Regions from separate parts of the Streptomyces sp. NPDC037054 genome, predicted to be linked through region 2. Evidence: riboswitches for the same ligand, from Rfam matches in the RefSeq annotation. Region 2 holds a riboswitch; each other region holds the start of a gene.
The links. A riboswitch is a leader RNA that binds a small molecule or an ion and turns the genes downstream of it on or off. The one in region 2 is predicted to bind cobalamin.

Region 1 (7,491 bases), on a different contig from region 2:
AGGGACGGTTGCTGGGCGAGGGCACGGGCGATGAGCACCCGCTGGCGTTCGCCGCCGGAGAGCCGGTCGAAGGGGCGGTGGGCGAGGTCGGCGGCGTCCACCGCCGCGAGCGCCGACCGGATCAGGCCGGCGTCCTCGCCGGTGTCGCCGTCGAGCAGCCGCTTGTGCGGGGTGCGGCCCATCGCGACGACCTCCCGCACGGAGAGGTCGAACTCGGCGCCCGGCTCCTGTACGACCGCCGCCACCGTCCGGGCGAGCCGGCGCACGGGCAGCGACCAGGCGTCGGTGCCGTCGACCCTGACCCGGCCGCTCGCGGGGCGCAGGACGCGGTAGACGGCGCGCAGCAGGCTCGACTTGCCGCTGCCGTTCGGCCCGACCAGGCCGATGACCTCGCCGGGCCGGGCGCTCAGGGAGACGTCCTCGATCAGACGGTGGGCGCCGGCGGTGAGGGTGACCCCGTCGACGACGAGTTCCGTGCCGGTCATGCCGCGCCTCGAACGGTGCCGCGCCGGGCGTCGCGGCGCATGAGCCACAGGAAGAACGGGCCACCGCACAGGGCGGTGAGCACGCCGACGGGGATCTCCATGGGCGCGGCCACGACGCGGGCGGCGATGTCGGCCCAGATCAGGAAGACCGCGCCGCCGAGCGCGGCCGTGGGCAGGACGCGCCGGTGGTCGCCGCCGACGACGAGGCGCACGATGTGCGGCAGCATCAGCCCGACGAAGCCGATCGGTCCGCACGCCGCGACGAGGACGCCGGTGACGAGGGAGAGCAGGACGAACATGCGGGCGCGGAAGCGGGCCACGTCCAGACCCATGGTGGTCGCGGCCTCCTCGCCGGCGAGCAGCAGGTTCAGGTTGCGGGCCTGGACCGTGAGGATGCCGATGCCCAGGAGCAGGGCGGCGCCGGGCAGCCACAGGGCGCCCCAGTCGACGCCTCCGAGGCCGCCGAGGGTCCAGGCGAGGACGGCGCGGGTCTCGTTGCCCCGGTCGGTGGTGAGCAGCACCAGGTCCAGCACGGCGGTGAGCACGGCGGCGACGGCGACACCGGAGAGGACCAGCCGCGCGGACGTGATCCGACCGCCGGTGCGGGCGGTGGAGTAGACGAGCAGCAGCGCTCCGAGCGCACCCGCGAACGCGGCGACCGACAGCGACACCGGCCCGAACCAGGTCACCCCGAACACGATCACCGCGACGGCGCCGAGGGACGCCCCGGAGGAGACACCGAGCAGGTAGGGCTCGGCGAGGGGGTTGCGGATCAGGGCCTGCAGGGCGGTGCCCACGACCGCGAGTCCGGCGCCCGCCACGGCCCCGAGGAGCACGCGCGGCGCGCGCACGTCCAGCACGATGGTCTCCCGCGCGCGAGACCAGTTGGGTGCCGACCAGTCGGCGCCCAGCGCGTGCGTCACGATGCCCCACACCTGCCCGGGCGGGACCCGCACCGAGCCGATGGCGAGACCGGCCGTGACGGACACCACCAGCAGGACGGCCAAGAGGACGAGCGTGACCGCGAGACCGGCCGGGCCCACCCGTCCGTCGCCCTGCCGCCGCCCGCTCACGGTCCGCTCGGTACCGGTACCGGTACCGGTACCGGCGACCGGGGCCGTCACGCGAAGCTCTCGGGGTGCAGTCCGCGGGCCAGATCCTCCACCGCGTACGCGGACCGCACGCCGACCAGGGTGGCGGTCAGCGGCAGGACGACGAACCGCTTGTTCTTGATCGCGGGGACGTCCTTGAGGGCGGGCCGGGAGAGCAGGAACTCCTTCTTCCGTTCGACGCTTCCGGCGCCGGCGTAGTCGTAGACGGCGATGACCTCCGGCTTGCGCTCGACGACCTGCTCCCACGAGACGTCACCGAAGACGTCGTCGAGGTCGGCGAAGACGTTGCGGCCGCCGGCCAGCCGGATGAGGTCGGTGCCCAGGCTCTTGCCGCCCGCGGTGAACGCGGCCTTGTCACCGCTGTCGTAGACGAAGACGGGTACCTCGGTGGCGCCCTCGACGGCGGTGGTGGCCTTGTCGACCCGCGCCTGAAGCGCGGAGACCAGCTTGTCCGCCCGGTCGGGCACGCCGAAGATCCGGCCGATCGTGCGGACTTCCTCGTAGGTGTCCTTCATCGTGACCCGCTCCTTGCCGCAGTATTCGCGGTTGAGGTGGGTGTCGATGCCGGCATCGGCGAACGCCTCGCGGGAACGGCCCTCGTTCTCGGTGAAGGCGCTGCCGTAGCCGCCGTAGACGAGGTCCGGCTCGGCCTCCAGGACCGTCTCGAACGACGGTTCCCTCTGGGCCAGTTGCGGGATCGCCTCGTAGTCGTCCTTCAGTTCGGGCAGGACGGGGGAGTCGGGGAAGGCGGTGCCCACCATGCGGTCCTTCAGACCGAGGGAGAGCATGAGTTCCGCCGGGTGCTGGTGGATGGTGACGACGCGGGAGGGCGGCCCGTCGTACGTCGTCCTCACACCGCAGTTGTCGATGGTGACGGGGAAGCCGTCGGCCGGAGACGCCGTGGCCTTCGCGTCCTGGCCGGTGTGCTGCGACGAGCCGCAGCCGGCGCTCAGCAGGGCCGCCGACAGGGCGACGGCCGCGGCGCGCAGGGCGTGGCGCCTTCGGACACGGGTGAACAGCGGGGGACGGAACGTGCCGTCGTACACGTGAAGCCTCCTGGGGAGTCCGCGCTCCTCGGAACGGGCCCGCGACAGGCCAGTGTCCTGACTCCCGGATCGACGCTCCCCCCTGCCTTCCCGCGCGGTGCGCAGTGGCGTGGAGAAGGGGTGCACTCCCCGGTCACAGTGGCGGGACCGTGCCGGATTCGCACCGGCTTCCTGTTCTCCCGTCGCGGCGATGACCCGGTGATACTACGGTCCGTCGAGCTCAGGTCAAAAGGGCGCGGGGGCTCGCTCGCACGCCCCGAGCCTGCCGTCAAGCCTCGCGGACCGCCCGCAGCACCAGCCGTCCGGCGTGCTCGTCGTGGGGGAAGCACGAACCGGGCTCGGTCGGCCCCGAACTCCAGGTCCCGCGCCCGAAGGGCCCAGCCTGGGTCACGGTCATGCTCGGTCTGCTGCGGTCCGGGCCGGGCCCCGCCCGGTTGCCGATGTCCCCGCGGACAACTGGTGCGCTGCGAGGCCCCGTTGGCGTGGGCCGAGCGACTGTGGGTGGGTTTCGCGGACACTCGGCGGAGAGCGACGTCTGCGTCGAACCGGGCTCGCAGTTCGTCATCAACCGCCAGGGGTGAGGCCCATGAGAACCTCGGAAACCTGACAACCCCGACGGGACTCCGCCCTCGGGTGAGCAGACCCGGCGCCCGCCGCACCACGCGGCGCCCGCCGCACCACGCGGCGGGCGCCGTACTGCTCACTCCTTCGGCAGCTCCAGCTCGAACCACACCACCTTGCCCGTGCTCACCCGCGTCGCGCCCCAGCGGTCGGCCAGCTGGTCGACCAGCCACAGGCCCCGGCCGCCCTCGTCGCTCAGCTGCGCCTCGCGCATCCTCGGCACCTGCGGCGAGTCGTCGCCGACCTCGCAGCGCAGCACGTCCGTGCGCAGGATCCGCAGGCTGATCGGGCGGTTGGCGAACCGCACGGCGTTCCCGATCACTTCGCTGACCAGCAACTCGGTGGTCTCCAGCAGGGAGTCGAGGCCCCAGCGGCGCAGCGCCCTGCGGGCCAGCCGGCGGGCCTGGCCGGCGGTCCGCGGATGGGGCGCCAGATACCAGTACGTCACGGTCGCCGGCTCCACGCCCTCCAGCCGGGCGGCGAGCAGCGCCACGTCGTCGTGCCGGTCGCCGTGGCCCAGGGTGCGCAGCGCCTCGTCGCACAGCGACTCCAGGGGCGGCGGCCCGGCCGGGTGGGCGGCGGCGTGGTCGTCCAGCCGCGCGACCAGCTGCTCCACGCCGGTCTGGAGGTCCGAGCCGCGCGACTCGACGAGGCCGTCCGTGTACAGCAGCAGCGTCGCCCCGGCCGGCGCCGGCATCTCCGTCGACTCGAAGGCGCAGCCGCCGACGCCGATCGGCACGCCGGTCGGGATCTTCATGATCTCGGCGGTGCCGTCCGGGTGCACGAGCAGCGGCGGGGGGTGGCCCGCGTTGGCCATCAGCAGCCGCTGCCGCACGGGGTCGTACAGCACGTAGAGGCAGGTCGCCATGTGCTGGCCGCCCAGCCGCTCCGCCTGTTCGTCCAGGTGGTGCATGACCTCGGCCGGGGGCAGGTCGAGGCCGGCCAGGGTCTGCACGATGGTGCGCAGCTGGCCCATGATCGCCGCGGAGGTCACGGAGTGCCCCATCACGTCGCCGATGACGAGGGCGACGCGGCTGCCGGGCAGCGGAATCGCGTCGTACCAGTCGCCGCCGACCTGCGCCGTGCGGGAGGCCGGGAGGTACCGGCTGGCGAGCCGCACGCCGGTCGGCTCGGGCAGCGACTGGGGCAGCATCGTGCGCTGCAGCGCGTCCGCGACGAACGCCTCGTGCCCGTGCCGCTCGGCCTTGTCGATGCCGAGGGCGGTGAGGGTGGCGAGCTGGGAGGCGACGAACAGGTCGTCGTCGGTGAAGGCCGGGCGGTGGGCCTCGCGGGTGAGGACGACGACGCCCATGGCGTGGTCGCGGCCGAGGAGCGGCGCGACGATCGAGCGGCGCCCGCGCGGGCCCGCCTCGGCTCCCAGCATGTCCGCCAGGACGGCGGCGGTCGCCGGGGAGTCCCCGAACACGGGCCGGCCGCCCCGCAGCAGCCCGGCGAGGCGGCGGGCCACGTCCGGGGGCACGGCGCCACCCGGGTGCGACGTGCCGTGCGCGCGCAGGACGACGGCGGTGTCCGGGGCGCCGTCGGCCAGCGGCAGGGGATGACGCAGGTAGACGTGCGCCCGGTCGGCGTACCCGGGCACGGTCGCGGCGGTCAGCTCGCGCAGCGTCTCGTCCAGCTCCATGGAGCGGGCGATGCGCCGCGTGGCCGTGTCCAGGAAGCGCAGCCGGTCCGCGCGGGCCCGCTCGACCGCCGTCCTGTCACCCGTCGTGCGCAGGGCGTGCGTACCCGCGGCCCGGATCCGGATGACCGAGCCGTGCGGCCGCGCGGGGCCCGCCCCGTCGGGGTGCGGCGGCATCGCGCCGCGGCCGACGGGCGCGGCCGGCGCTTCCGCGTCCGGCCCGCCGTGCGGTGGCAGCGACGCGGGGGAGAGGGGCGCCGCCGCGGGGCCGCCCGGGCGGCCGGCCCCGTCGGCCCCGCTGCCGGGGTCCGCGTGTGCCGAGCGATGGTGCGTCACGCGTGTCCTTCCCTCAGTGCTGCGCCCGTACGGCGGGCGGGAACCGGTGTGTCAGTCGCGTCGCCTGCAGCGGAGGAAGATGTGCTCCTCCGGCTGCACCTCGGTGCTGGCCGGGGCGTACGAGTAGGAGGACTCGTCGACGACCTCGAAGCCCGCCGACTCGACCACCTGGCGCAGGTCCTCGCGAAGATAACCGGAGACCCGGATGCGCCGCCCCAGGAACGGGATCGGATAGTCGTCCACGTCGGCCTCCACCATCGACAGGGCGAGCAGCCCGCCCGGCGTCAGCAGGTCGTGGACCGTGCGCAGCGCCAGCGGGATCTCCGCGCGGGGCAGCATCAGCAGCGAGAAGAACGCCACGGCGGCGTCGAAGCGCCCCAGGTCGAGGGGTCCGCCCGGCCGCAGGTCCGCGATGTCCGCCCGGTGGAACGTGGCGCCAGGGACGTGCGCCTCGGCCAGTTCGACCATCCGGGCCGACAGGTCGACGCCGACGACGTCCAGACCGGCCTCGGTCAGCTGGCGCGCCGTGGGCACTCCCGTACCGCAGCCCACGTCCAGCACGCGGGCCCCGGCGTCCAGGGAGCCGACGAGCCACTCGGCGGCCGCGAGCTGCCCTTCCTTGTGGGGGAAGGCCTCGTCGTAGCGGTCGCCGATGACGTCGAAGGCTTCTGCCTGGCCCGTGCGGTCGAGCTGCAGGTCGCCGTATTCGAGACGGCCAGCGGGGTCACTCATGTGTGGTATCCACCCTTATGGGCTCGTGATGTGATTTTGTCACATTTCGCTTGATCGCGAGATGTGTGGCGCCGGGCAACGAGGGAGCAGGGCCCGCATCCCGGGGGCACGACCTTATTGCCCCGCTCGCGGAAACTCCCGCGGTTCGTCCGACCAGCTCTGCCGGGTACCCGGCAAACGGCACAGGGTGGGACGTAAGGACCCGCCGACGACCCGGCCGCCCCCGACCCGGAAGGGAACCCACGATGTCCGCCGACCCGCAGCAGGCGCCCCTCGCGCCCTCCCCGCTCACCGACGACGAGCTGAGGACGCTGGACGCCCACTGGCGCGCCGCGAACTACCTGGCCGTCGGCCAGATCTACCTCATGACCAACCCGCTCCTCACCGAACCCCTGCGCCCGGAACACGTCAAGCCGCGGCTGCTCGGACACTGGGGCACCTCGCCCGGCCTCAACCTCGTCCACACCCACCTCAACCGGGTGATCAAAGCTCGCGACCTGGACGCCCTGTGCGTCTGGGGCCCCGGCCACGGCGGGCCCGCGGTGGTCGCCAACTCCTGGCTGGAGGGCTCGTACACCGAGAAGTACCCGGACGTCACACGGGACGCGACGGGCATGGCCCGGCTCTTCAGGCAGTTCTCCTTCCCCGGCGGCGTGCCCAGCCACGTCGCGCCCGAGACACCGGGCTCCATCCACGAGGGCGGCGAGCTCGGCTACGCCCTGTCGCACGCCTACGGCGCCGCCTTCGACAACCCGGACCTGCTCGTCGCCTGCGTCATCGGCGACGGCGAGGCCGAGACCGGCCCGCTGGCCGCGTCCTGGCACGGGAACAAGTTCCTCGACCCCGTGCACGACGGTGCCGTCCTGCCGATCCTGCACCTCAACGGCTACAAGATCGCCAACCCCACGGTGCTCGCCCGGCTCCCCGAGGCCGAACTCGACGCGCTCCTCAAGGGCTACGGCCACGACCCGATCCACGTCACCGGCGACGACCCCGCCGCCGTGCACCGCGCCATGGCCGAGGCCATGGACCTCGCCCTGCACCGCATCACCGCCTTCCAGCGCGCCGCCCGCGACGACGGGGCCACGCAACGGCCGCGCTGGCCCGTGATCGTGCTGCGCACCCCGAAGGGCTGGACCGGCCCCGCCGAGGTCGACGGACTGCCCGTGGCCGGCACCTGGCGCGCCCACCAGGTCCCGCTGGCCGCCGTCCGCGACAACCCCGAGCACCTGCGCCAGCTGGAGGCCTGGCTGCGCTCGTACCGGCCCGAGGAACTCTTCGACGCGGACGGCCGCCCTCGCCCCCACGTGCTGGCCTGCGTCCCGGACGGCGAACGCAGGCTCGGCGCCACCCCGCACGCCAACGGCGGACTGACACTGCGCCGACTGCCCCTGCCCGACCTGGAGCCGTACGCCGTCGCCGTCGCCGAACCCGGCGCCACCCTGCACGAACCGACCCGCGTCCTCGGCGACTACCTGGAGGAGGTCATGCGGGCCACCGCCGACCGGCGCGACTTCCGG
Region 2 (7,491 bases):
TTGTAGAGGACGACGCGGTTGGCGAAGTACCAGGGCGCCGCGTACTGCTTGCCGTCGAAGACCGACGACTCGTTGAGGGACTCGGTCCACTCGCCGCCGATCTCGGCCTTGATGTCGGCCAGGTCGGCGAGGCCGCCGGTCTTGGCGTAGGCCGGGGTCTGGGTGTTGCCGATCTCGAAGACGTCCGGCGGGTTCTCCTCCGACAGGGCGGTGGTCAGCTTCTGCTGGATGCCGTTCCACTGCTGGACCTCGAACTTGACCTTCGCCTTGGTCTTCTTCTCGAACTCGGCGGTCAGGTCCTTCTGCCACTGGTCGGGCGACGAGCCGTCCATCACCCACACGGTGAGGGTCTGCCCCTTGTAGCCGTCCGCTCCGGCCTTGCCCTCTTCGCTGCCGTCGTCGCCGCCGCACGCCGCGATGGAGACCATCATTGCCGCGACACCGATCGCGGATATCAGCTTGCGCTTCACGCCACCCTCCTCAGGGATGCCACAAACCCCCCTGCTCCCCGCGGTGACTGACGACCGCCCATGGGGCCGGGACCTGGACCAATGGTGTAGACCAGTAGGGGGAGCTTGGCCCAGACCAATAGGCCTGTCAAGGGTGTTCATGCGGGCTGCGGCGGTCCGTGATGCGACCGAGATATGCAAGAACCCTTCATCACACAAGCGACAGATCGGACGTACCACTGGTGCGGCACCCCGCTGCGCCGCCCGGGCCGGGTGGACTAGACCAGCGGGGGTCCCAGGGGTATACAGAAGAGATCACGGAGCCCACGGGGCAGATCCCCGCGCGCGGCCGTGCCACGATGTGAGCCGTGGCCGATCGGGATGTCGGTCGCTTCGGCACCCGAGGCCGGGAAGGCAGAGCATGAGCACCGACGTCAGCAGTGCGGAGAACGAGGGTGGGGCGACCGTCCGTACCGCGCGCGTGCCCAAGTACTACCGACTGAAGAAGCACCTGCTCGACATGACGGAGACGCAGGCACCGGGCACCCCCGTCCCGCCCGAGCGCACACTGGCCGCGGAGTTCGACACCTCGCGCACGACCGTCCGGCAGGCCCTTCAGGAACTGGTCGTCGAGGGGCGCCTGGAGCGCATCCAGGGCAAGGGCACCTTCGTCGCCAAACCCAAGGTGTCACAGGCGCTGCAACTCACCTCCTACACCGAGGACATGCGCGCCCAGGGACTCGAACCCACCTCGCAGCTCCTCGACATCGGCTACATCACGGCCGACGACCGGCTCGCCGAACTGCTCGACATCACGGCCGGCGGACGCGTGCTGCGCATCGAGCGGCTGCGCATGGCCAACGGCGAGCCGATGGCCATCGAGACCACGCACCTGAGCGCGAAGCGCTTCCCCGCGCTGCGCCGCAGCCTCGTGAAGTACACGTCCCTCTACACCGCGCTCGCCGAGGTGTACGACGTCCATCTCGCGGAGGCCGAGGAGACCATCGAGACGTCGCTGGCCACCCCGCGCGAGGCCGGCCTGCTCGGCACGGACGTGGGCCTGCCGATGCTGATGCTGTCCCGCCACTCCGTGGACCGGGAGGGCCAGCCGGTGGAGTGGGTGCGGTCCGTGTACCGGGGCGACCGGTACAAGTTCGTGGCGAGGCTCAAGCGTCCACAGGACTGAACAAATCCCGGGGACCGGAATCCGGACGAGGGGTTCCGTTCGGCGACCCCCTGACCTTAGATTTCCTGCGCGTTGTTGCATCAGGTGATCAGTGAGGGGACGGAGCCGCCACATGTCGCAAGCCCCAGAAGTGAACAGAGAGCCGGTGGTGACGCCCGTGCGCGTCGTCATCGCCCTCTGCCTAGTCGCGCCCTTCGTGGCGATGCTCTGGGTCGGTTCGTACGCGAAGACCGACCCCGCCTTCATAGGCATCCCGTTCTTCTACTGGTACCAGATGATGTGGGTCGTGCTGTCCACGCTGCTGACCATGGTCGCGTACAAGCTGTGGCAGCGTGACCAGCGCGGCCGCGCCGGGAACAAGGGCTCCGAGGGGGGTGCGGCGGAATGAAGGACGGCGTGAACGGCGTGGCACTCGCCGTCTTCATCTTCTTCTTCGTGCTCGTCACGGTCATGGGCTTCCTGGCCGCCCGCTGGCGCAAGGCCGCGAACGAGCACAGCCTCGACGAGTGGGGCCTGGGCGGCCGGTCGTTCGGCACCTGGGTCACCTGGTTCCTGCTCGGCGGCGACCTGTACACCGCGTACACGTTCGTGGCCGTACCGGCGGCGATCTACGCGGCGGGCGCGGCGGGCTTCTTCGCGGTGCCGTACACGATCCTGGTGTACCCGCTGATCTTCACCTTCCTGCCGCGGCTGTGGTCGGTGTCGCACAAGCACGGCTACGTGACGACGTCCGACTTCGTGCGCGGCCGGTTCGGCTCGAAGGGCCTGTCGCTGGCCGTCGCGCTGACCGGCATCCTGGCGACGATGCCGTACATCGCGCTCCAGCTGGTCGGCATCCAGGCCGTGCTGGACGTGATGGGGGTCGGCGGCGGCGAGAACACCAACTGGTTCATCAAGGACCTGCCGCTGCTGATCGCCTTCGGTGTGCTCGCGGCGTACACGTACTCGTCGGGTCTGCGGGCCCCGGCGCTCATCGCGTTCGTCAAGGACACCCTGATCTACATCGTGATCGCCGTGGCGATCATCTACATCCCGATCAAGCTGGGCGGCTTCGACGACATCTTCGCCAAGGCGGGCGAGGCGTTCTCGGAGACCAACCCGGCGACGGGCGCGCCGCGCGGCTCGCTGGTGCCGGCCGAGGCGGGCCAGTGGACGTACGCCACGCTGGCGCTGGGCTCCGCGCTCGCGCTGTTCATGTACCCGCACTCGATCACGGCGACGCTGTCCTCGCGCAGCCGTGACGTGATCCGCCGCAACACCACGATCCTGCCGCTGTACTCGCTGATGCTGGGCCTGCTGGCGCTGCTCGGCTTCATGGCGATCGCGGCCGGCATCAAGGTGCAGAACGGCCAGCTGGCGATCCCCCAGCTGTTCGAGACCATGTTCCCGGACTGGTTCGCGGGCGTGGCCTTCGCGGCGATCGGCATCGGCGCCCTGGTCCCGGCGGCGATCATGTCGATCGCGGCGGCGAACCTCTTCACCCGCAACATCTACAAGGACTTCATCAAGCCCGACGCGACCCCGGCGGAGGAGACCAAGGTCTCCAAGGTGGTCTCGCTGCTGGTGAAGGTGGGCGCGTTGGCCTTCGTCCTGACCATGGACAAGACGGTCGCGATCAACTTCCAGCTGCTGGGCGGCATCTGGATCCTGCAGACCTTCCCGGCCCTGGTCGGCGGCCTGTTCACCCGCTGGTTCCACCGCTGGGCGCTGCTCGCCGGCTGGGCGGTCGGCATGCTCTACGGCACGATCGCGGCGTACGGCGTGGCCTCCCCGACGCAGAAGCACTTCGGCGGCTCCTCGAAGGAGATCCCCGGCATCGGCGAGATCGGCTACATCGGTCTCACCGCGTTCGTGCTGAACGTCGTCGTCACGGTGGTCCTCACCTTCGTCCTCAAGGCCGCCAAGGCCCCCGAGGGCGTCGACGAGACCAAGCCGGAGGACTACACGGCCGACGCGGGCGACCCGGGCGTCCAGGTGGAACTCCCGCCGGCGACGGCGGGCTCGGCCCACTGAGGCCCGCCCCCAAGGAGAGCGACTCGGGCCGCCGGGAAAACCGGCGGCCCGTTGTCGTACCCGTCCGGCACACTCGCCGTATGGACATCGTGATCCGGCAGGCGCTGCCCGGCGAGTTCGAGACCCTCGGTGAGATCACCGCACAGGCCTACCTCCGTGACGGCCTGCTGGACTTCGGGGAGAGCGATCCCTACCTTGCCGAGTTGCGCGACGTCGCCAAGCGCGCGGCACACGCCGAGGTGCTCGTCGCCGCGCGGAACGACACCCTGCTCGGCGGCGTCACGTTCGTGCCGTCCGGCGGGCCGATGGCCGAGATCGCCGGCCCTTCGGAGGCCGCGATACGCATGCTCGCCGTGGACCACGCCGCCCGGGGCCGCGGGGTCGGCGAGGCCCTCGTGCGTGCCTGTGCCGACCGCGCCCGCGCCCTGCCGGGCTGCACGGGCGTGGTGCTCTCCACGCAGCGCACCATGCACACCGCGCACCGGCTCTACGAACGGCTGGGGTTCGTGCGCACGCCGGAGCTCGACTGGAACCCCCGGCCCGATCTCCTCGACATCCAGCTACTCGCCTACCGACTGACACTCTGACACAACATCTGGGGGTGCTTCGGCAGCCCGGCACAAGATGTATGCTCGTGCTCGCTGTCGCCGCAGGGGAATCCGGTGCGAATCCGGAACTGTCCCGCAACGGTGTACTCGCGTGTTTCCGCACGCCTGTCCAGTCCGAGGACCTGCCGACGGCGCGCCCGGCCGTCCGGCCCGGCGCATGACGTCCGGGCCTCGTGGAATGGGCCGGTGGACGCGACGCCGCGTGCGCTCGTGAGCTGCCCCCGTCCCTCGCCGAGGCCCCGTGCCGAGCGAGGGAGAGCCCCACGTGACCATCGCGCCAGCCGATCCGGCTTCAGCGACCCAGGTGCCCGACGACGGTCCGGGTGCCGCGTTGCTGCGGAACCTGACCGAGCTGACCGCCGACCTGCCCGACGCCGACCCCGGCCGGGTCGCCGCCGCGGCGCTGCGGGGCCGGTCGGCGCACGCGGACGAGGCCGAACTGCGCGAGCTGGCCACGGAGGCCGCCGCGGGCCTGATCTCGGAGGACCCCGCCTACTCGAAGCTGGCCGCCCGGCTGCTCGCGATCGGCATCCGCGCCGAGGCCGCCTCGCAGGGCGTCACCGTCTTCACCGAGTCCGTCGCCACCGGCCACCGCGAGGGCCTCGTCGCGGACCGGACCGCCGACTTCGTCCGCCTGCACGCGGCCCGGCTGGACGCGCTGATCGACCCGGCCGCCGACGACCGCTTCGGCTACTTCGGCCTGCGCACCCTGCACAGCCGCTACCTGCTGCGGCACCCGACCACCCGCAAGGTCGTGGAGACGCCCCAGCACTTCCTGCTGCGCGTCGCCGCCGGTCTCGCCGAGGACGACACGCCCCGCGCCGTGGACGAAGTCGCGGCGCTCTACCGCCTGATGAGCCGCCTCGACTACCTGCCCTCCTCCCCCACCCTCTTCAACTCCGGCACCCGGCACCCCCAGATGTCGTCCTGCTACCTCCTCGACTCCCCCAAGGACGAGTTGGACTCCCTCTACGACCGCTACCACCAGGTCGCCCGCCTCTCCAAGCACGCCGGCGGCATCGGCATCGCCTACTCCCGGGTCCGCGCCCGCGGTTCGCTGATCCGCGGCACCAACGGCCACTCCAACGGCATCGTCCCGTTCCTGAAGACGCTGGACGCCTCGGTCGCCGCCGTGAACCAGGGCGGCCGGCGCAAGGGGGCGGCCGCCGTCTACCTGGAGACCTGGCACGCGGACATCGAGGAGTTCCTGGAGCTGCGCGACAACACCGGCGAGGACGCCCGGCGCACGCACAACCTGAACCTGGCGCACTGGGTGCCGGACGAGTTCATGCGCCGCGTGAACGCCGACGAGCAGTGGTCGCTGTTCTCCCCGTCGGACGTGCCCGAACTGGTCGACCTGTGGGGCGCGGAGTTCGACGCCGCGTACCGGGCGGCGGAGGCGAAGGGCCTCGCGCGCAAGGCGCTGCCCGCCCGTGAGCTGTACGGCCGCATGATGCGCACCCTCGCGCAGACCGGCAACGGCTGGATGACCTTCAAGGACACCGCCAACCGCACCGCCAACCAGACCGCGACGCCCGGCCGGGTCGTGCACTCCTCCAACCTGTGCACGGAGATCCTGGAGGTCACCGACGACGGGGAGACGGCGGTGTGCAACCTGGGGTCGGTCAACCTCGGCGCGTTCGTGGCCGGTTCGGACATCGACTGGGAGCGGCTGGACGAGACCGTCCGCACCGCCGTCACCTTCCTCGATCGCGTCGTGGACATCAACTTCTACCCGACCGAGCAGGCGGGCCGGTCCAACGCCCGCTGGCGCCCCGTCGGCCTCGGCGCGATGGGTCTCCAGGACGTCTTCTTCAAGCTGCGCCTGCCCTTCGACTCCCCCGAGGCCCGCGCCCTGTCGACGCGCGTCGCCGAGCGGATCATGCTCGCCGCGTACGAGGCGTCCGCCGACCTCGCCGAGCGCAACGGCCCGCTTCCCGCCTGGGACGAGACCCGTACCGCCCGCGGCGTGCTGCACCCCGACCACTACGACGTCGAACTCGCCTGGCCGGAGCGCTGGGACGCCCTGCGGGCCCGTGTCGCGTCGGTCGGCCTGCGCAACTCCCTGCTCCTCGCGATCGCGCCGACGGCCACCATCGCCTCCATCGCGGGCGTCTACGAGTGCATCGAGCCGCAGGTGTCCAACCTGTTCAAGCGCGAGACGCTGTCGGGTGAGTTCCTCCAGGTCAACGAGTACCTGGTGCGGGAGCTGAAGCGGCTCGGGGTGTGGGACGCCCGCACCCGTGAGGCGCTGCGCGAGGCGAACGGCTCGGTGCAGGACTTCACGTGGATCCCGGAGGACGTCCGCCGGCTGTACCGCACGGCGTGGGAGATCCCGCAGCGCGGCCTGATCGACATGGCCGCCGCCCGCACCCCGTTCCTCGACCAGTCGCAGTCCCTGAACCTGTTCCTGGAGACGCCCACCATCGGCAAGCTCTCATCGATGTACGCGTACGCCTGGAAGCAGGGCCTGAAGACGACGTACTACCTGCGCTCGCGCCCGGCGACCCGCATCGCCCGCGCCGCCCGGGCCGCCACCGCCCTGCCGCAGGCGACCTCCGAAGAGGCCGTCGCCTGCTCCCTGGAAAACCCCGAGTCCTGCGAGGCCTGCCAGTAATGACCGACCAGAACCTTCTCGACCCCGGCTTCGAGCTCACCCTGCGCCCGATGCGCTACGCCGACTTCTACGAGCGCTACCGGGACGCCATCAAGAACACGTGGACCGTGGAGGAGGTCGACCTCCACTCCGACGTCGCCGACCTCGCCAGGCTCACGCCGGGCGAGCAGCATCTGATCGGCCGGCTGGTCGCGTTCTTCGCGACGGGCGACTCGATCGTGGCGAACAACCTGGTGCTGACGCTCTACAAGCACATCAACTCGCCCGAGGCGCGGCTGTATCTGTCACGTCAGCTGTTCGAGGAGGCCGTCCACGTCCAGTTCTACCTGACGCTGCTGGACACGTACCTCCCCGACCCGGAGGACCGCGCCGCCGCCTTCGCGGCCGTGGAGAACATCCCGTCGATCCGGGAGAAGGCCGAGTTCTGCTTCAAGTGGATGGACTCGGTGGAGAAGATCGACCGGCTGGAGACGCCGGCCGACCGCCGCCGCTTCCTGCTGAACCTGATCTGCTTCGCCGCGTGCATCGAGGGCCTGTTCTTCTACGGCGCCTTCGCCTACGTCTACTGGTTCCGCGGCCGGGGCCTGCTGCACGGTCTCGCCACCGGCACCAACTGGG
Region 3 (7,491 bases), on a different contig from region 2:
TTCGTGTCGTAGCGGAGGGGCTTGGCCACCGTCGACAGGGCGTCGGACGTCGTCGCGTCGGGGGAGACGCTCGCGCAGGCCGTGCGCGGGGCGGGTGGGGTCTCCCCGGCCGGGGCGTCCTGCCGCGTGCCGAAGTCGAGGACCAGGGCGATCCGCTTCCTGCCCTCCCGCTTCGGGGTGGACGCGCAGATCGTCGCGAAGTCGGCGGCGCCGCGCGGTTGGGCCGCGTTGCCGGAGTTCTCGCTCACCGCGAAGCGGAAGCCCTGGACGTCGCCGTCGGAGGGGCGGGCCGTGGCCGGGCCCTGGGTGGCGTACGTCCAGCCGTCGCCGGCGCGGTCCCAGAAGGACCAGTAGCGGTAACCGGCGGCCTGTGCCGGGCCCGCGCCCACGCCCGTGCCGACGCCCGCGCACAGCACGAGCGCGGCCAGGAGCAGGGCCCGCGAACGGCGGCCGGTCACGGCTGCTGCTTCCGGCGGCCGCTGAGCAGGAAGCCGAAGCCGATGCCGATGACCACGCAGACGCCCACGTACCACCAGACGCCGAACGGGGAGTCTTCCTTCGTCTCCTCCCCCTTCTTCCCGGCCTCCTCGCTGTCTCCCTTCTCCGCCTGCGGGGCCGGTCCCGTCGCGTTCAGCTGCTTCACCAGGTCCTTGCCGCCGAAGTCGCGCGGGTCCGTGCCCGTGGCGTGGGCCGCGAAGACGAGCTGGGCGTACGCCGCGGGGCCGCTCTGCTCGGCCCAGGCCGCGGAGTTCCGCTTCAGCCAGTCCAGGGCCTTGGCCGCCTGGCGGTCGGCACCCTGTGCGGCGAGGGCGACGACGGCGTCGGCGGTGTTGCCGTGGTCGGGGCCGCCCGTGCCGGCCAGCGTCAAGTGGCCGTTCTTCGCGAGGGACTTGGCGAGGTACGCGACGCCGTTGGCGGCGGCCCGCTCCGGGGTGGCCTCGCCGGCGTCGGAGCAGGAGGGCTCGACGGCCGTGTCGGGCTTCTCGGCCGCGTCGACCACCAGGCCCTCGCCGAGGGCGCCGAGGACACCGGCGGCGGTGGCGTCGGCGTTGGCGGCCAACGTGCCCTTCTTGTCCGGCTGGAAGGCGAACGCGCCCGCGTCCTTGCCCTCGCCCTCGCAGGGCAGCGAGAGCTTCAGCAGGGCCGCGTAGGGAGACTTCCCGCCCTTCACGACCTCCGCCGGCTTCTCCCCGGCCGCCGCGAGCGCGCCGATGACCACGGACGTGGAGTTCGTGTCGCTGGCGCCGCCGGGGACGTAGCCCCAGCCGCCGTCCTCGTTCTGCACGGACTTCAGCCAGTCGACGGCCTTGTCGGCGGCGGCGTCGTGGCCGCCGAGCGCGGTCAGGGCCTGGACGGCGGCGGCCGTGTTGTTCGTGTCGACCGTCGTCTTGGCGTCGCACGGCTTGGCCGGCTCGGCGCGGAACGGGGCGAACGCGCCGTTCGCGCACTGCTGGCGCACCAGCCAGTCGACGGCCTTCGGCGCGGGCGTCACCTTCACCGTGTGCTGGGCGAGCAGGGCGAGGGACTGGCGCCAGACGCCGTCGTACGTCGGGTCCGTCTTGCCGTACAGGCCGGACGGGAGGGCCGCGGACGGCGACGGCGACGGGGACGAGTCGGCGGCGGCCGGTGCGGCGGCACCGATCACGGCGGTGGCGGCCAGGACCGCGGCGCTGCGGCGGACGTTCATGATCGGCGGGTGCCTCTCCCTGCGGGGAGCCGGGCAGCACGGGGCACCCCCGGCGGCTCGGCTCCGTATACCTCGACGGTGCCGTGCTCCGGCGGACTGCCGGGCACGTGAGCCGTTCACGAACCGTGCGGGGCGATCCGGCTCACCACCGGGCGGGGCCCTGGTGGTTCACGGTTGCGGGTCAGCGCCGGAATTGCACCGGCTTCCCCCCGTACGGGTGTGATGACGACTGGCCACTCTACCCGGCCGTAGGGAAGGCGCCGAGGTGAGATGGGCGACTGCCGGAACCGGAACCGAAACCGGAACCGGAACCGGGAGCGGAACCGAAACCGGAACCGGAACGGCTACCCCTCCCGCCCCGTCGCTGTCCCCGCCCCCATCCCCGGCGCCGTCAGGTCGATGAGGCGGCACGCCGTCTCGATGTCCCTCTGCACCTCCGCTATCGACGCCCGGCCCGACAGCCACGTGATGAGGGCCGAGTGCCAGGTGTGCTCGATGACGCGGATCGCGGAGAGCTCGTCGGGGGTCGGGGCCGGGCGGCCCGCCGCCTCCAGGATGATCGCCGTGGTCCGGCGTGAGACCTGTTCCACCTCCGCGCTCACGCTGCGGTCCGCGAAGGTCAGGGCCCGGACCATGGCCTCCGCCAGATGCGGCCGGCGCTGGAGGGAGTGGAAGGCGCGCATGAGGGTCTCCGCGATCCGGTCGGCCGCCGTCTCGCCCGCCAGCGGATGCTTGCGGAGGGTGCCGTGCAGCCGCGCCAGCTGGTCCTGCATCGTCGCGACGAGCAGATGGACCTTGGACGGGAAGTACCGGTACAGCGTGCCGAGGGCGACCTGTGAGGACTCCGCGACCTCCCGCATCTGCACCGCGTCGAACCCGCCCCGCGCGGCCAGTTGCGCGGTCGCGCGCAGGATGCGGCGGCGGCGCGCCTCCTGCCGTTCGGTCAGCGGGGCCGCGGCCGGTCCCGCCGCGCCCGCCTCCGCTGTGGATCCCGCAGCCATGGTGCCGTCCCGTCCGTTCCCGTGCGTTCCCGTGCGTTCCGTGACAGTCGGTGAGGGCGAGTGATCGCACAGCATGCCAGGGTTGCGCGCCGTGGCGCGAATCACCCGATCCACTGGCCACAGCGCCCCTACCTGCCGGTAGATTCGGAGCCTCTTGAACGATCAAGTCTGAAACTTGTTCTAGATTAGCGTCCCGTCGTAATCTCGCGGGACAGTGCAGGGAGAAGGGGGCCCAGAGTGACCGCTGAGGCCAGGGAGGCGGCGTCCCCGGAGGGCCTCGCTGCCGACGGCGGGCGACCGCTCCGCATCGCGCTCCTCACGTACAAGGGAAACCCGTTCTGCGGCGGCCAGGGCGTCTACGTCCGGCACCTCTCGCGCGAACTGGCCCGGCTCGGACACCGCGTGGAGGTCATCGGAGCCCAGCCGTATCCGGTCCTCGACGTCGTCGACGGCACAGGCACAGACGGAGGTCCGGGACCGGGCGCGGGCGGCGGACCTGTCCTCACCGAGCTGCCGAGCCTCGACCTCTACCGCCAGCCGGACCCCTTCCGCACTCCGAAGCGGGACGAGTACCGCGACTGGATCGACGCCCTCGAAGTGGCCACGATGTGGACCGGCGGTTTCCCCGAGCCGCTCACCTTCTCGCTGCGCGCCCGCCGCCATCTGCGCGCCCGGCGCGGCGAGTTCGACGTCGTCCACGACAACCAGACGCTCGGCTACGGCCTGCTCGGCGACATCGGCGCGCCCCTGGTGACCACCATCCACCACCCCATCACCGTCGACCGGCAGTTGGAGCTGGACGCGGCGCGGAGCCGGCGCCGCCGGTACGCGGTGCGCCGCTGGTACGCCTTCACCCGCATGCAGAAGCGCGTCGCGCGCCGCCTGCCGTCCGTGCTGACCGTGTCCGGCTCCTCCCGCCAGGAGATCGTCGACCACCTCGGCGTACGGGACGACCGCGTCCACGTCGTCCACATCGGCGCCGACACCGACCTGTTCTCGCCCGACCCGTCGGTGCCGCAGGTGCCGGGGCGGATCGTGACGACGTCCAGCGCGGACGTGCCGCTCAAGGGGCTGGTGTTCCTGGTCGAGGCGCTGGCGAAGGTGCGCACCGAGCACCCCGACGCCCACCTCGTCGTCGTCGGCAAGCGGCCCACGGGCGGGCCCGTCGCCAAGGCGGTCGAGCGGTACGGGCTCGACGGCGCCGTCCGCTTCGTCAAGGGCATCTCGGACGCCGAACTGGTCGACCTGGTGCGCTCGGCGCAGGTCGCGTGCGTGCCGTCGCTGTACGAGGGCTTCTCGCTGCCCGCCGCCGAGGCCATGGCCACCGGCACGCCGCTGCTCGCCACGACCGGCGGCGCCATTCCCGAGGTCGCCGGGCGCGACGGCGAGACGTGCCTGGCGGTGCCGCCCGGCGACGCCGGCGCGCTGGCCGCCGGACTGAGCCGCCTGCTGGGCGACGCCGCGCTGCGCGCGCGGCTCGGCGCGGCCGGGCGGGAGCGGGTGCTGCGCCACTTCACGTGGGCGCGGGCCGCCGAGGGCACCGTGGCCCGCTACCGGGAGGCCATCGCCGCCGCCACGCCGCCCCGGACCGCCACGCTTTCCAGCGCCACGCCCGCCGGTGCTACGGCGTCCAGCGCCACGTCCCCCACCGCTCCGGCATCCACCGCCCCGGCGTCCAGCGCCGGGACCCCCGTGTCCGTTGCCGAGGCCCCCACCTCCGATGTTGAAGGCGTCTACCCCGAAAGCAGGGCCACGTGCTGACCGTCGACTTCTCCCGGTTCCCGCTCGCACCGGGCGACCGCGTACTGGACCTCGGCTGCGGTGCCGGCCGGCACGCGTTCGAGTGCTACCGGCGCGGTGCGCAGGTCGTGGCGCTGGACCAGAACGGCGAGGAGATCCGCGAGGTCGCCAAGTGGTTCGCGGCGATGAAGGAGGCCGGTGAGGCGCCCGAGGGCGCGACCGCCACCGCCATGGAGGGCGACGCCCTCGCGCTGCCGTTCCCGGACGAGTCCTTCGACGTCGTCATCATCTCCGAGGTGATGGAGCACATCCCCGACGACAAGGGCGTCCTCGCCGAGATGGTGCGCGTCCTCAGGCCCGGCGGCCGGATCGCCGTCACCGTCCCGCGCTACGGGCCCGAGAAGGTCTGCTGGGCGCTGTCCGACGCCTACCACGAGGTCGAGGGCGGCCACATCCGCATCTACCGCGCCGACGAACTCCTCGGCAAGATGCGCGAGGCCGGGCTGAAGCCGTACGGCACCCACCACGCGCACGCGCTGCACTCGCCGTACTGGTGGCTGAAGTGCGCGTTCGGCGTCGACAACGACAAGGCGCTGCCCGTGCGGGCGTACCACAAGCTGCTGGTCTGGGACATCATGAAGAAGCCGCTCGCGACGCGGGTCGCCGAGCAGGCGCTGAACCCCCTGATCGGCAAGAGCTTCGTGGCCTACGCGACCAAGCCGCACCTGCCCCGCGTCGCCGAGGCGGACGCCACGTGACCACTCCCCGGACGGAACACCTGGTCCTGCCCGGGGTGCTGACCGCCGAGCAGGCCGCCGAGACCGTGCGCGGCATCCTCGCCGCGCAGCGCGAGGACGGCGCCATCCCGTGGTTCCGGGGACACCACCTGGACCCGTGGGACCACGTCGAGGCGGCGATGGCCCTGGACGCCGCCGGTGAACACGACGCCGCGGAACGGGCGTACACCTGGCTGGCCCGGCACCAGAACGAGGACGGCTCCTGGTACGCCGCCTACGCCGACGGCGACGCGCGCGACGTCACCGACCGCGGCCGGGAGACCAACTTCGTCGCCTATCCGGCCGTCGGCGTGTGGCACCACTACCTGTCCACGGGCGACGACACGTTCCTGGACCGCATGTGGCCGACGGTCGTCGCGGCCGTGGAGTTCGTGCTGCGGCTCCAGCAGCCGGGCGGCCAGATCGGCTGGCGGCGCGACGACGACGGCACGGACACCGCCGACGCGCTGCTCACCGGCTCGTCCTCGGTCCACCACGCGCTGCGCTGCGCGCTCGCCATCGCCGAGCAGCGCGAAGAGCCGCAACCCGACTGGGAGCTGGCGGCCGGCGCGCTGCGGCACGCGATCCGCAGGCACCCGGAGCGGTTCCTCGACAAGGACCGCTACTCGATGGACTGGTACTACCCGGTGCTGGGCGGCGCGTTGACGGGCGCCGAGGCCAAGTCCCGTGTCGAGGAGGGCTGGGACCGCTTCGTGGTGCCCGGCCTCGGCGTGCGCTGCGTCGTGCCCAACCCGTGGGTGACCGGCGGCGAGTCCGCCGAACTCGCCCTGGCGCTGTGGGCGACGGGCGAGTCCGACCGCGCGCTGGAGATCCTCCAGTCGATCCAGCACCTGCGCGACCCGGAGTCCGGGCTGTACTGGACGGGCTACGTCTTCGACGACGGCGTCATATGGCCGCGGGAGCTGACCACCTGGACGGCCGGTTCCCTGCTGCTCGCGGTCGCCGCGCTCGGCGGCCACGACGCCACCTGCGCTGTCTTCGGCGGCGAGCACCTGCCGACGGGCCTCGACCCGGACTGCTGCGACAGCTGAACCGACGCGCGGGGGAGGGGCGGTGGGCGCCCGCTCAGTGGCGGTGGACGCGGTTCGCGATCGCGTGGCCCACGAACAGGTAGACCACGGCGGCCAGTCCGTAACCGGCGACGACGCGCGCCCACTCCTCGTTGAACGTGAACAGGTCGTGGGACCAGCCCGCGAGCCAGCGGGCCGCGTCGTGGACGAACTGCACGAAGTCGTTCGCGCGGTTCGCGTCCAGCAGGTACATCAGGATCCACAGGCCCAGGATGAGAGCCATGACGTCGGCGACGATCGCTATGACCGTGCCGGCCTGATTGGCGCTGGTGCGATATCGGGGGGACATGACCGTCGGGTAACCCCGCAACGCCGGTCGAAACCCGAACGGGCCCCGTCCGATGGCGCGTTCCGGCGGGGCGGGTGACGCTGCGGGAGGAAGTGACCCGTGCGCCCCCGGAGGACCCCGTGCCCGTATCGTCCACGCGCCGAGTGATCGTCGCCCCCGTCCTGTGCTGCGCCCTCCTCTTCGGCGTCACCGCCTGCGGAGGTGACGACAGCGCGGACGCCGCCGACTCCTCGCCGACCGCGACCGGGTCCGCCGAGCGGCAGAAGTTCGCCAAGACCCGGTTCGTGGCGAACGCCGGGCTCGCGGCGGGCGCCACCTACCAGTGGATCGTGAAGCCGTGGCGCGCGGGCAAGTTCAAGAAGGGCGCCGACGGGCGGACCGCCACGCTGATCAAGGCCGGGCTCGCCGGGACGTTCGCGTACAACCGGCTCAAGGCGGCGGCGCGCAACGCCGAGGGCGACCCCACGCTGTCGAAGGCCGTCGCCCCGCTCACCGCGGGCATCGACAAGCTCAAGGACCTGCCGTCCAAGCTCCGCAAGGGCGAGACCCCGGACTCGATCGCGAACTCCTTCGACGACGTCATCAACCAGGTCAAGGACGCGGGCAAGAGCTCCGGCGCGGAAGTGAAGGACAAGGTCCCGTCGGTGGGCGAACTGCGGGGAACCTGAGCCCCGTCATCCCGGGCCACCTCCATCGGTAACCACGTTGGTGGCTACACCGACCTGTCCCGGCCGAGGGTGCTCGCGGCGCGGGGCCGGTGCGGAACCCCGACGTTCGAAAGAGACCTCCCATGATCTTCATCACCGCGAAATTCCAGGTGCTGCCCGAGCACGCCGACCAGTGGCCGGAGATCTCCGGCGACTTCACGCGCGCCACCCGCGCGGAGCCCGGCTGCCTGTGGTTCGAC
Region 4 (7,491 bases), on a different contig from region 2:
CGCGGCCGGCGTCGCGGGAGCCGCCGGGGGCTGCTCGGCGGCCGGGGACGCGGGGGAGGCCGGTGACCTGGGCGCGGCCCGTGACGGATCGGGCCCGCCGGCCGAGCATCCGAGCGCGCTCAGCAGCACGGCCGCCGACAGGGCCGAGGCGACGAGCACACGAGCGGCCGGGGAACGGGTCATCGACTGCCTCCACTGCTTCCAGGGCCTGAACGGCTCGCACGGGTTGAACGGGCGTCCAAGATCGGTACGCCCTTACACGGCACCACCGGCCCCGCCCGCCCACCAGCGAGCCGGGCCGTCCGGGTGAGGGGGACGCGCGCGGGCGGGCGTGGCGACGAAAGGCAGGTGCGGCGGGGCGGCGGCACGGGCGGGCGCGGCGGGGCCGCCGGAAAATCAGTCGGCACGTCCCGTCGGCGCGCGCTACCGTCGGCCGTATGCAGCGCGCCCACCCGTCTCGCACGACGACGCCGGAGAGTGTCCCGGCGCGCTGACAGCTGACCTGAGTCCGAAGCCCCGGGGCGAGTGCCCCGGGGCTTCGTCGCGCGGTGCTCGCCTCCCGTCCGGAGGAGACCGCCATGCCCGACCACCGCCGCCTCGGCCGCGCGCTCGACCTGTTCGACACCGACCCGCTGATGGGCGCCGGCCTGCCGTACTGGCTGCCCGACGGCGCCGTCGTCCGCCACACCCTGGAGGAGTACGTCCGCGAGGCCGAGCGCGCCGCCGGCTACCGGCACGTGTACTCGCCCGTCCTCGGCAAACGCGAGCTGTACGAGATCTCGGGCCACTGGGACCACTACCGCGACGACATGTTCCCGCCGATGGACCTCGGCGGCGAGCAGGTCGTCCTGCGGCCCAGCCTCTGTCCGCACCACGCCCTCGTCTACCGCTCCCGCGCCCGCGGTTACCGCGAACTCCCCCTGCGCCTCGCGGAACTGGGCGGCATGTACCGCTCCGAACTCTCCGGCGTCCTCGGCGGGCTCACCCGGGTCCGGGCCATCCAGCTCAACGACGCGCACATCTTCTGCACCCTGGAACAGGCCGCCGACGAGGCCCGCGCCGCCCTCGCACTCATCGGCCGCGCCTACGCCGACCTCGGCATCCGCGCCGCCCGCCACCGCCTCTCCCTGCCCGGCGAGGGCGGCAAGTACGTCGCCGACCCCGAGCTGTGGCGGCGGGCCACCGCGCTGCTGCGGGAGGTGCTCGACGCGTCGGGCCTGGAGTACGAGGCCGTGCCGGGCGAGGCCGCGTTCTACGGGCCGAAGATCGACGTGCAGATCGCCGACTCGGCCGGCCGGGAGGCCACCCTGTCGACCGTGCAGATCGACTTCCACCAGCCCGAGCGCTTCGACCTGCGCTACACCGGCGCCGACGGCGCGAGGCACCGTCCCGTCATGGTGCACCGCAGCATCGTCGGCAGCGTCGAGCGGGCGGTCGCGCACCTCCTGGAGGAACACGGCGGGGCCTTCCCGGCCTGGCTCGCGCCCGTGCAGCTGGTCGTGCTGCCCGTCACCGAGGCGCAGGCCGACGCCGCCCACGACCTCGCGCGCCGCGCGACCGCGCAGGGGCTGCGCACCGAGGTCGCCGGGCCCGGCCGGGGCACCCTCGGCGCCCGGATCAGGGCGGCGCGGCTGGTGCCGTACCAGGCGGTGATCGGGGCGCGGGAGGCCGACGCGGGCCTGGTCGCGCCGCGGCTGCGGGACGGGCGGCGGCCGGGTGAACTGCCCGGCGCCGAGCTGCTCCGCAGGATCGCCGAGCGGGTCCGGGCCCGCGGCACCGACCTGTGGGAATCCGCGTAAGGTCGGCTCGTGGGGTGTGCGAGCCCCCGTCCGACGCCGAGCGCCGCCGGTGACCGCCCGGCTCTGATGCGAGGAGAGGCCGCCGTGACGACCGACCAGGTGGGACCGCGGGGCGCCGCCCGCCCCGTCCCGGTGATCATCGACTGCGACACCGGCATCGACGACGCCCTCGCCCTGCTGCTCGCCGTACGGCACCCCGGGCTCGACCTGCGGGCCGTCACCTGCGTGGCCGGGAACACCGACGTCGACGGCGTCGTCCGCAACACCCTGACCGTGCTGGAGCGGGCCGGCGCCCCCGAGATCCCCGTCGCGCGGGGCGCCGAACGGCCGTTGATCGAGGCGGTGCGCACCGCGCGGCACGTCCACGGCCACGACGGCATGGGCGACCTCGGGCTGCCCGCGCCGACCCGCGCCCCCGCCGACGTGGACGCGGTGACGCTGCTGCGCCGCGAGATCCTCGCCTCGCCGCGCCCGGTCACGCTGATCCCGACCGCGCCGCTCACCAACATCGCGCTGCTGCTGCGCACCCACCCGGACGTCACGCGCAACATCGAGCGGATCGTGTTCATGGGCGGCGCGGTGGCCACCGGGAACGCCACGCCCGTCGCCGAGTTCAACGTCTGGCACGACCCGGAGGCCGCCGCGGTGCTGCTGACCGCCGGGGTGCCCCTCACGATGTACGGCCTCGACGTGTTCCAGCGCGTGATCGTGCCGGGGCCGGACCTGCGCCGGCTGCGGGCGAGCACCGACCCCGGCACCCGCCTCGCCGGCGAACTGCTCGCCCACCGCGGCCCCGTCACCGACGCGTCGGACCCCGGCGGGGGGCTCGGCGACGCGGGTGCGGTGTGCGCGGTCGTGGACCCGGAGGGCCTGACCACGCACCGCCTTCCGGTCGAGGTGTCCCTGGCCCCGGGGCCCACCCGCGGCCAGACGATCGTCGACCGCCGGCCCCGCCCCGGCGAGTCCGAGCTCCACGACGGCACCCGTGAACAGGCCCTGGTGGACGTGGCGTTGGACGTCGACGTGGCGCGCTACGTGCGGCTGTACCTGGACGCCGTGGAGCGCCCGGGCCCGGTGTGAACAGGCCCTGGGGGTGCCGGGGTCAGTCCGCCTCGGCCGGGCGTGGCGCCCAGCGCTGTTCCACCTTCGCGACCTTCCAGTACGACACCGCCGCCGCCCACACCACCACGAACAGGCCGACGATGACGTAGCCGACGCTGTCCAGGTCGATGGCGGCGATCCAACTCGTCACCGCGTCGCGGAGATCGAGCTTCTCGTGCAGCACGCCGACCAGTTCGATCGTGCCGATGAAGAACGCGACGGCGATCGACAGGCCGGTGATCGTGAGGTTGTAGAAGACCTTGCGGACGGGGTTGGAGAACGCCCACTGGTAGGCGAAGTTCATGAACGTGCCGTCGAGGGTGTCGAACAGGCACATGCCCGCGGTGAACAGCAGCGGCAGGCACAGGATCGCGTACCAGGGCAGCCCGGCCGCGGCACCCGACCCGGCCATCACCAGCAGCGTGACCTCGGTGGCCGTCTCGAAGCCGAGACCGAACAGGAAGCCCAGCGGGTACATCTGGCCGGGGCGGGAGATCGAGCGGGTCAGCCTGCCGAGGAAGCGGTTCATGAACCCCCGGGAATCCAGGTGCCGTTCGAGCTCGACCTCGTCGTACGTGCCCTGCCGCATCGCCCGGAAGACCTTCAGGATGCCCAGCAGGGCGACCAGGTTGAGCGCGGCGATCAGGTAGAGGAACGAGCCGGCGACCGTGGTGCCGAGGACGCCGAGCACCTGGTGCGTGGTCGACTCCTCGCTGGTCACGCGGGTCGCGAGCGTCGTGCCGCCGGCGATCATCGCGGCGAGCAGCACGACCACGCTGGAGTGGCCGAGCGCGAACCAGAAGCCCACGGAGACGGGCCGCTTGCCGTCGGCCATGAGCTTGCGGGTGGTGTTGTCGATGGCGGCGATGTGGTCCGCGTCGAAGGCGTGCCGTACGCCGAGGGTGTAGGCGGTGATGCCGAGGCCGATGCCGAAGGCCTTCGAGCCGACCTCGTGGTCGCCGGGGACCACGAGGAGGAACAGGATGCCGAAGGCGACGACGTGCAGTGCGGCGATCACGGCCATCAGACCGCCGGTCCGCACGGTGTCCTCGCGGCGCCAGCGGAAGGACGCGGCGGGGGTCGGGGAGGCCGGCGAGGACGCCGTCGGGGACGTCTTCGGGGCAGGGTCGGGCAAGGTCATCCGGTCACGCTCCAGCACCTCGTGGATCAGTTCGTGAGATGCCGTGGCCGGTCTCCTGGCTTACGGGTCGTGCGTTCTCGGCCCGCCTTCCCGGCCGCCGTGCGGTGGCCAGTGGCTGCCCCGGGTGGGGCGTGGGACGCGAACTCCCCGATCACAGTGGCGAGGGCCGCGCCGGTCTGGGTCCCTCGGTTTCCCGACGGACCGTCACCGGCTTCCCGAACACCACGGCGGGGCCACGGTAGGGCCTGCGGGGCACCGCTGCATAGCTGCACAGCTACGCAGGTATTCAAGATCACAAAGGCGGGGTCCGGGGTTTGAACGCCGTTCGGGTCCGCCGCGGGCCGGTGCGAACGACGGGGCACCTGCGAGGATGGCTCCATGCATCTCGTCCCGGCCGACCGCGCCGACCGGCGCGCCATCGACGGCCACCGGGTGTGCGACGCCATCGCCGCGATCGGCGAGCCCGGCCACGTCCGCACCTGGGCCGACCGCTTCTCCCTGCTCGCCGACGCCAAGCGCCTCGCGCTGCTGCTCGCCCTGCACCGCACCGGCCCGCTGGCGGTCTCCGACCTGGCGATCGCGACGGGCATGAACGACCCGGCGGTCTCCCAGGCCCTCCGTCTGCTGCGGGCGGCGGGCGTGGTGGAGGGCGAGAAGGAGGGCCGCGTGGTCCGCTACCGCGTGGTCGACACGGAGGTCCGATCCCTGCTGGAGCACTGCGCGGCGGACACACTGAGCCACTGACGTCCCCGCCCGACGGCGCCCGCACCGCCGGCCGCTCACCCCTGCGTGGAACGCCCCGCCCCGCGGGCGTCCGCGTCCCGGACCACCGCCCCGAGCATCGGCGCGATGTGCCGCTCGGGCCGGTGCATCCCCACCCCCGGCACCCGCGTCCGCGGCTGCCCCGGCGTCCCCGGCAACGGCACCGGCCGCCGCGCCACCAGCCGCCCCGCCGTGCGCCCCCCGCACCGCCCGCACGCCGGCGCCCCCTCCGGGGTGTACGGCGACGGCACGGACGTGTTGTCCCGGTGGAAGCACTCCCACTCGTCCCCGTGACCGTCCAGGTAGCGCTGGACGTCGTGGTCCACGCTCCAGCGGTGCCCGCACGAGCCGCAGGCGAATTCGACCCGCTCGACCGCGAGTTCGGTGATCACGGCGGCCCACCTCCGTCCCGCAGCCGATTCGCGCGGTTTCCGGCGTTTCCGATTCTCCTCCGTCCCGCCCCGCCGCGCGCGGAAAGCGGAATCCTCGCCGCCACGCCGACGAGGCTCCATTCACGCTGGGCACCTGCCTCACTACGCTGTGCGGGTGAACGGGTCGACTACGGGGGCGTTATGGGATTCGGCTTCGGACAGCGACGTGGTGGACAACTCCCGGTGGAACTCACCGGATTCGTCGGCCGCGACGAGGAGCTCGCTCTGATCCAGGGCGCCTTGGCGCGGTCACGGCTCGTCACCCTGGTCGGCCCCGGCGGCGTCGGCAAGAGCCGTACGGCGCTGCGCGCGGCCGGCGGACTCGCCGGGCGGTTCGCCGACGGGGTGCGGCTGGTGGAACTGTCGGGGCTGCACGACCCCGAGCTGGTCCCGGCGACCCTCGCCGGCGTGCTGGAGCTGCCCGAGCAGTCCGGGATGAGCCCGCTGGACGCGGTGGTCGAGCATCTGCGCGGCCGGCGCATGCTGATCGTCCTCGACACCTGCGAGCACCTCGTCGACGCGTGCGCCATGCTCTGCGACATCCTCCTGCGCGAGGCCGGCGGCCTGAGCGTCCTCGCCACCAGCCGGCAGCCCCTCGACGTGCCCGGCGAGCACTGCGTCCCCCTGGCCCCGCTGCCCCGCGAGGACGCCGTCGCCCTGTTCGAGCAGCGCGCCGCCGACGTGACCGGCGGTTTCGCCGTCACCGAGGCCGACCGCGAGCGCACCCTCGCGCTGGTGGACCGGCTCGACGGCATTCCGCTCGCCCTGGAGCTGGCCGCCGTACGGCTGCGTGCCGTGCCGCTCGCCGAACTGGTCGCCCGGCTGGACCGCCGCTTCGAGGTCCTCACCGGCGGCCGCCGCACGGCCCTCACCCGGCACCAGACCCTGCGCACCGCCATCGACTGGTCGTACGACCTGTGCACGGCCGAGGAGCGGGCGCTGTGGGCGCGGCTTTCGGTGTTCGCCGGGTCGTTCGAGCTGTCCGCGGCCGAGCGGGTGTGCGCGGGCGGGGACCTGCCCGCCGAGCGGGTCGTGGAGGCCCTGATCGGCCTCGTGGACAAGTCGGTCGTGCAGCGCATCGGCGAGGACGGCGGCCGCTACCGGCTGCTGGACACCATCCGCGAGTACGGCGCCGCCCGGCTCGCCGGCACCGCCGACGAGCCGGCCGTACGGGCACGGCACTTCGGCCACTACGAGGCGCTGACCGGGCGTTTCTGGGACGAGCTGCTGACCCCCGCCCAGGTGGCGCTGCACCGCACGCTGCGGGACGACGTCGCCGATGTGCGGGCCGCGCTGGAGTACGGGTACGCCACCGAGGGCCGGGCGGCCGACGCGCTGTGGCTGGCGACGCGGCTCGGCCCGTACTGGCGGGCCGCGGGCACCCTGTCCGAGGGCCGGCACTGGATCGACAAGGGCCTGGACCGCGTCCCCGAGGACGGCGCCGAGCGGGCCTGGGGCCTGTTCATGACCGGCGTCTTCGCGGTGTGGACCGGCGATCTGGAGACCGCCCTTGAGCGGTTCCCGCAGGCCCACGAGGTCGCCAAGCGCGCCGGGGTGGACCGCGTGGAGCTGTTCGCCGAGGCGTATCTGGGCGCCATGACCGTGCTCGGCGGCGCGGTCGAGGAGGGCCTCGCGGCGCTGGAGGACGCCCGGCTGCGCATCGTCGCGTCCGGTGACGGGCTCGGCATCGCCGTCGTCCACTACGAGGGTGCCCTGCTGCGCGCGGTGCTCGGCGACCCGGCAGGCGCCCTGGACCTGTGCGCCACCGGCCTCGCCCACCTGGAGCGCACGGGCGAGCGTCAGCTGTACGGCTCGACGCTGATGGTGCAGGGGCTCGTGCTGTGGCTGGGCGGGGAGCAGGAGGCGAGCGCGGACCTGTTCCGCCGGGGCCTGGAGGCCGCCGCCGAGATCGGCGAGGTGCTGGTGGCCGCGCTGGCCTGTCTGGGCCTCGCCTGGCACGCCGCCCGGCACGGCCGGCACGTCCGGGCGGGCTGGCTGCTCGGTTACGCGGAGAACGCGCGCCGGCTCAGCGGCGACCCGGTGGCGCTGCTGCCGCGGCTGCTGGAGGAGCAGGAGGCGATGCGCGAGCAGGTCCGCGCGGCGCTCGGCGAGGAGCGGTTCGAGCAGTGGTGGCAGGCGGGCGCGCGGCTGTCGGGCCGGCAGGTGCTGGACGCCGTACGGGCCGACGCGGACGAGCCGCCCTCCCACGGATCGTCGGCCGCTCGGGCCGCCGGGCGCCGGGCCGGAGTGCAGAACC

Region 1: it holds a riboswitch for cobalamin, as region 2 does, so the genes downstream of both, ACZ7D7_RS28825 (ABC transporter substrate-binding protein) here and ACZ7D7_RS01155 (ribonucleoside-diphosphate reductase subunit alpha) in region 2, are expected to answer to the same signal.
Region 3: it holds a riboswitch for cobalamin, as region 2 does, so the genes downstream of both, ACZ7D7_RS33735 (prenyltransferase/squalene oxidase repeat-containing protein) here and ACZ7D7_RS01155 (ribonucleoside-diphosphate reductase subunit alpha) in region 2, are expected to answer to the same signal.
Region 4: it holds a riboswitch for cobalamin, as region 2 does, so the genes downstream of both, nicT (Nickel transporter NicT) here and ACZ7D7_RS01155 (ribonucleoside-diphosphate reductase subunit alpha) in region 2, are expected to answer to the same signal.

What each region holds. Positions count from the first base shown of each region.
Region 1 covers NZ_JBVJSJ010000014.1:115,117-122,607, reverse strand. Annotated here, with positions in the region: gene ACZ7D7_RS28835 (ABC transporter ATP-binding protein) at 1-485, opposite strand, end outside; gene ACZ7D7_RS28830 (FecCD family ABC transporter permease) at 482-1,558, opposite strand; gene ACZ7D7_RS28825 (ABC transporter substrate-binding protein) at 1,606-2,643, opposite strand; cobalamin riboswitch at 2,674-2,852, opposite strand; gene ACZ7D7_RS28820 (SpoIIE family protein phosphatase) at 3,344-5,080, opposite strand; gene ACZ7D7_RS28815 (class I SAM-dependent DNA methyltransferase) at 5,291-5,971, opposite strand; gene ACZ7D7_RS28810 (phosphoketolase family protein) at 6,217-7,491, shown strand, end outside.
Region 2 covers NZ_JBVJSJ010000001.1:249,405-256,895, forward strand. Annotated here, with positions in the region: gene ACZ7D7_RS01130 (extracellular solute-binding protein) at 1-470, opposite strand, end outside; gene ACZ7D7_RS01135 (GntR family transcriptional regulator) at 871-1,635, shown strand; gene ACZ7D7_RS01140 (DUF3311 domain-containing protein) at 1,748-2,023, shown strand; gene mctP (monocarboxylate uptake permease MctP) at 2,020-3,648, shown strand; gene ACZ7D7_RS01150 (GNAT family N-acetyltransferase) at 3,729-4,235, shown strand; cobalamin riboswitch at 4,239-4,400, shown strand; gene ACZ7D7_RS01155 (ribonucleoside-diphosphate reductase subunit alpha) at 4,522-6,873, shown strand; gene ACZ7D7_RS01160 (ribonucleotide-diphosphate reductase subunit beta) at 6,873-7,491, shown strand, end outside.
Region 3 covers NZ_JBVJSJ010000025.1:4,964-12,454, forward strand. Annotated here, with positions in the region: gene ACZ7D7_RS33730 (SCO2322 family protein) at 1-458, opposite strand, end outside; gene ACZ7D7_RS33735 (prenyltransferase/squalene oxidase repeat-containing protein) at 455-1,687, opposite strand; cobalamin riboswitch at 1,822-1,948, opposite strand; gene ACZ7D7_RS33740 (TetR family transcriptional regulator) at 2,032-2,688, opposite strand; gene ACZ7D7_RS33745 (glycosyltransferase family 4 protein) at 2,926-4,449, shown strand; gene ACZ7D7_RS33750 (class I SAM-dependent methyltransferase) at 4,443-5,186, shown strand; gene ACZ7D7_RS33755 (prenyltransferase/squalene oxidase repeat-containing protein) at 5,183-6,256, shown strand; gene ACZ7D7_RS33760 (hypothetical protein) at 6,291-6,584, opposite strand; gene ACZ7D7_RS33765 (hypothetical protein) at 6,704-7,252, shown strand; gene ACZ7D7_RS33770 (putative quinol monooxygenase) at 7,375-7,491, shown strand, end outside.
Region 4 covers NZ_JBVJSJ010000008.1:37,219-44,709, reverse strand. Annotated here, with positions in the region: gene ACZ7D7_RS20275 (hypothetical protein) at 1-183, opposite strand, end outside; gene thrS (threonine--tRNA ligase) at 549-1,799, shown strand; gene ACZ7D7_RS20265 (nucleoside hydrolase) at 1,884-2,879, shown strand; gene nicT (Nickel transporter NicT) at 2,902-4,041, opposite strand; cobalamin riboswitch at 4,070-4,283, opposite strand; gene ACZ7D7_RS20255 (ArsR/SmtB family transcription factor) at 4,420-4,785, shown strand; gene ACZ7D7_RS20250 (hypothetical protein) at 4,821-5,195, opposite strand; gene ACZ7D7_RS20245 (helix-turn-helix transcriptional regulator) at 5,376-7,491, shown strand, end outside.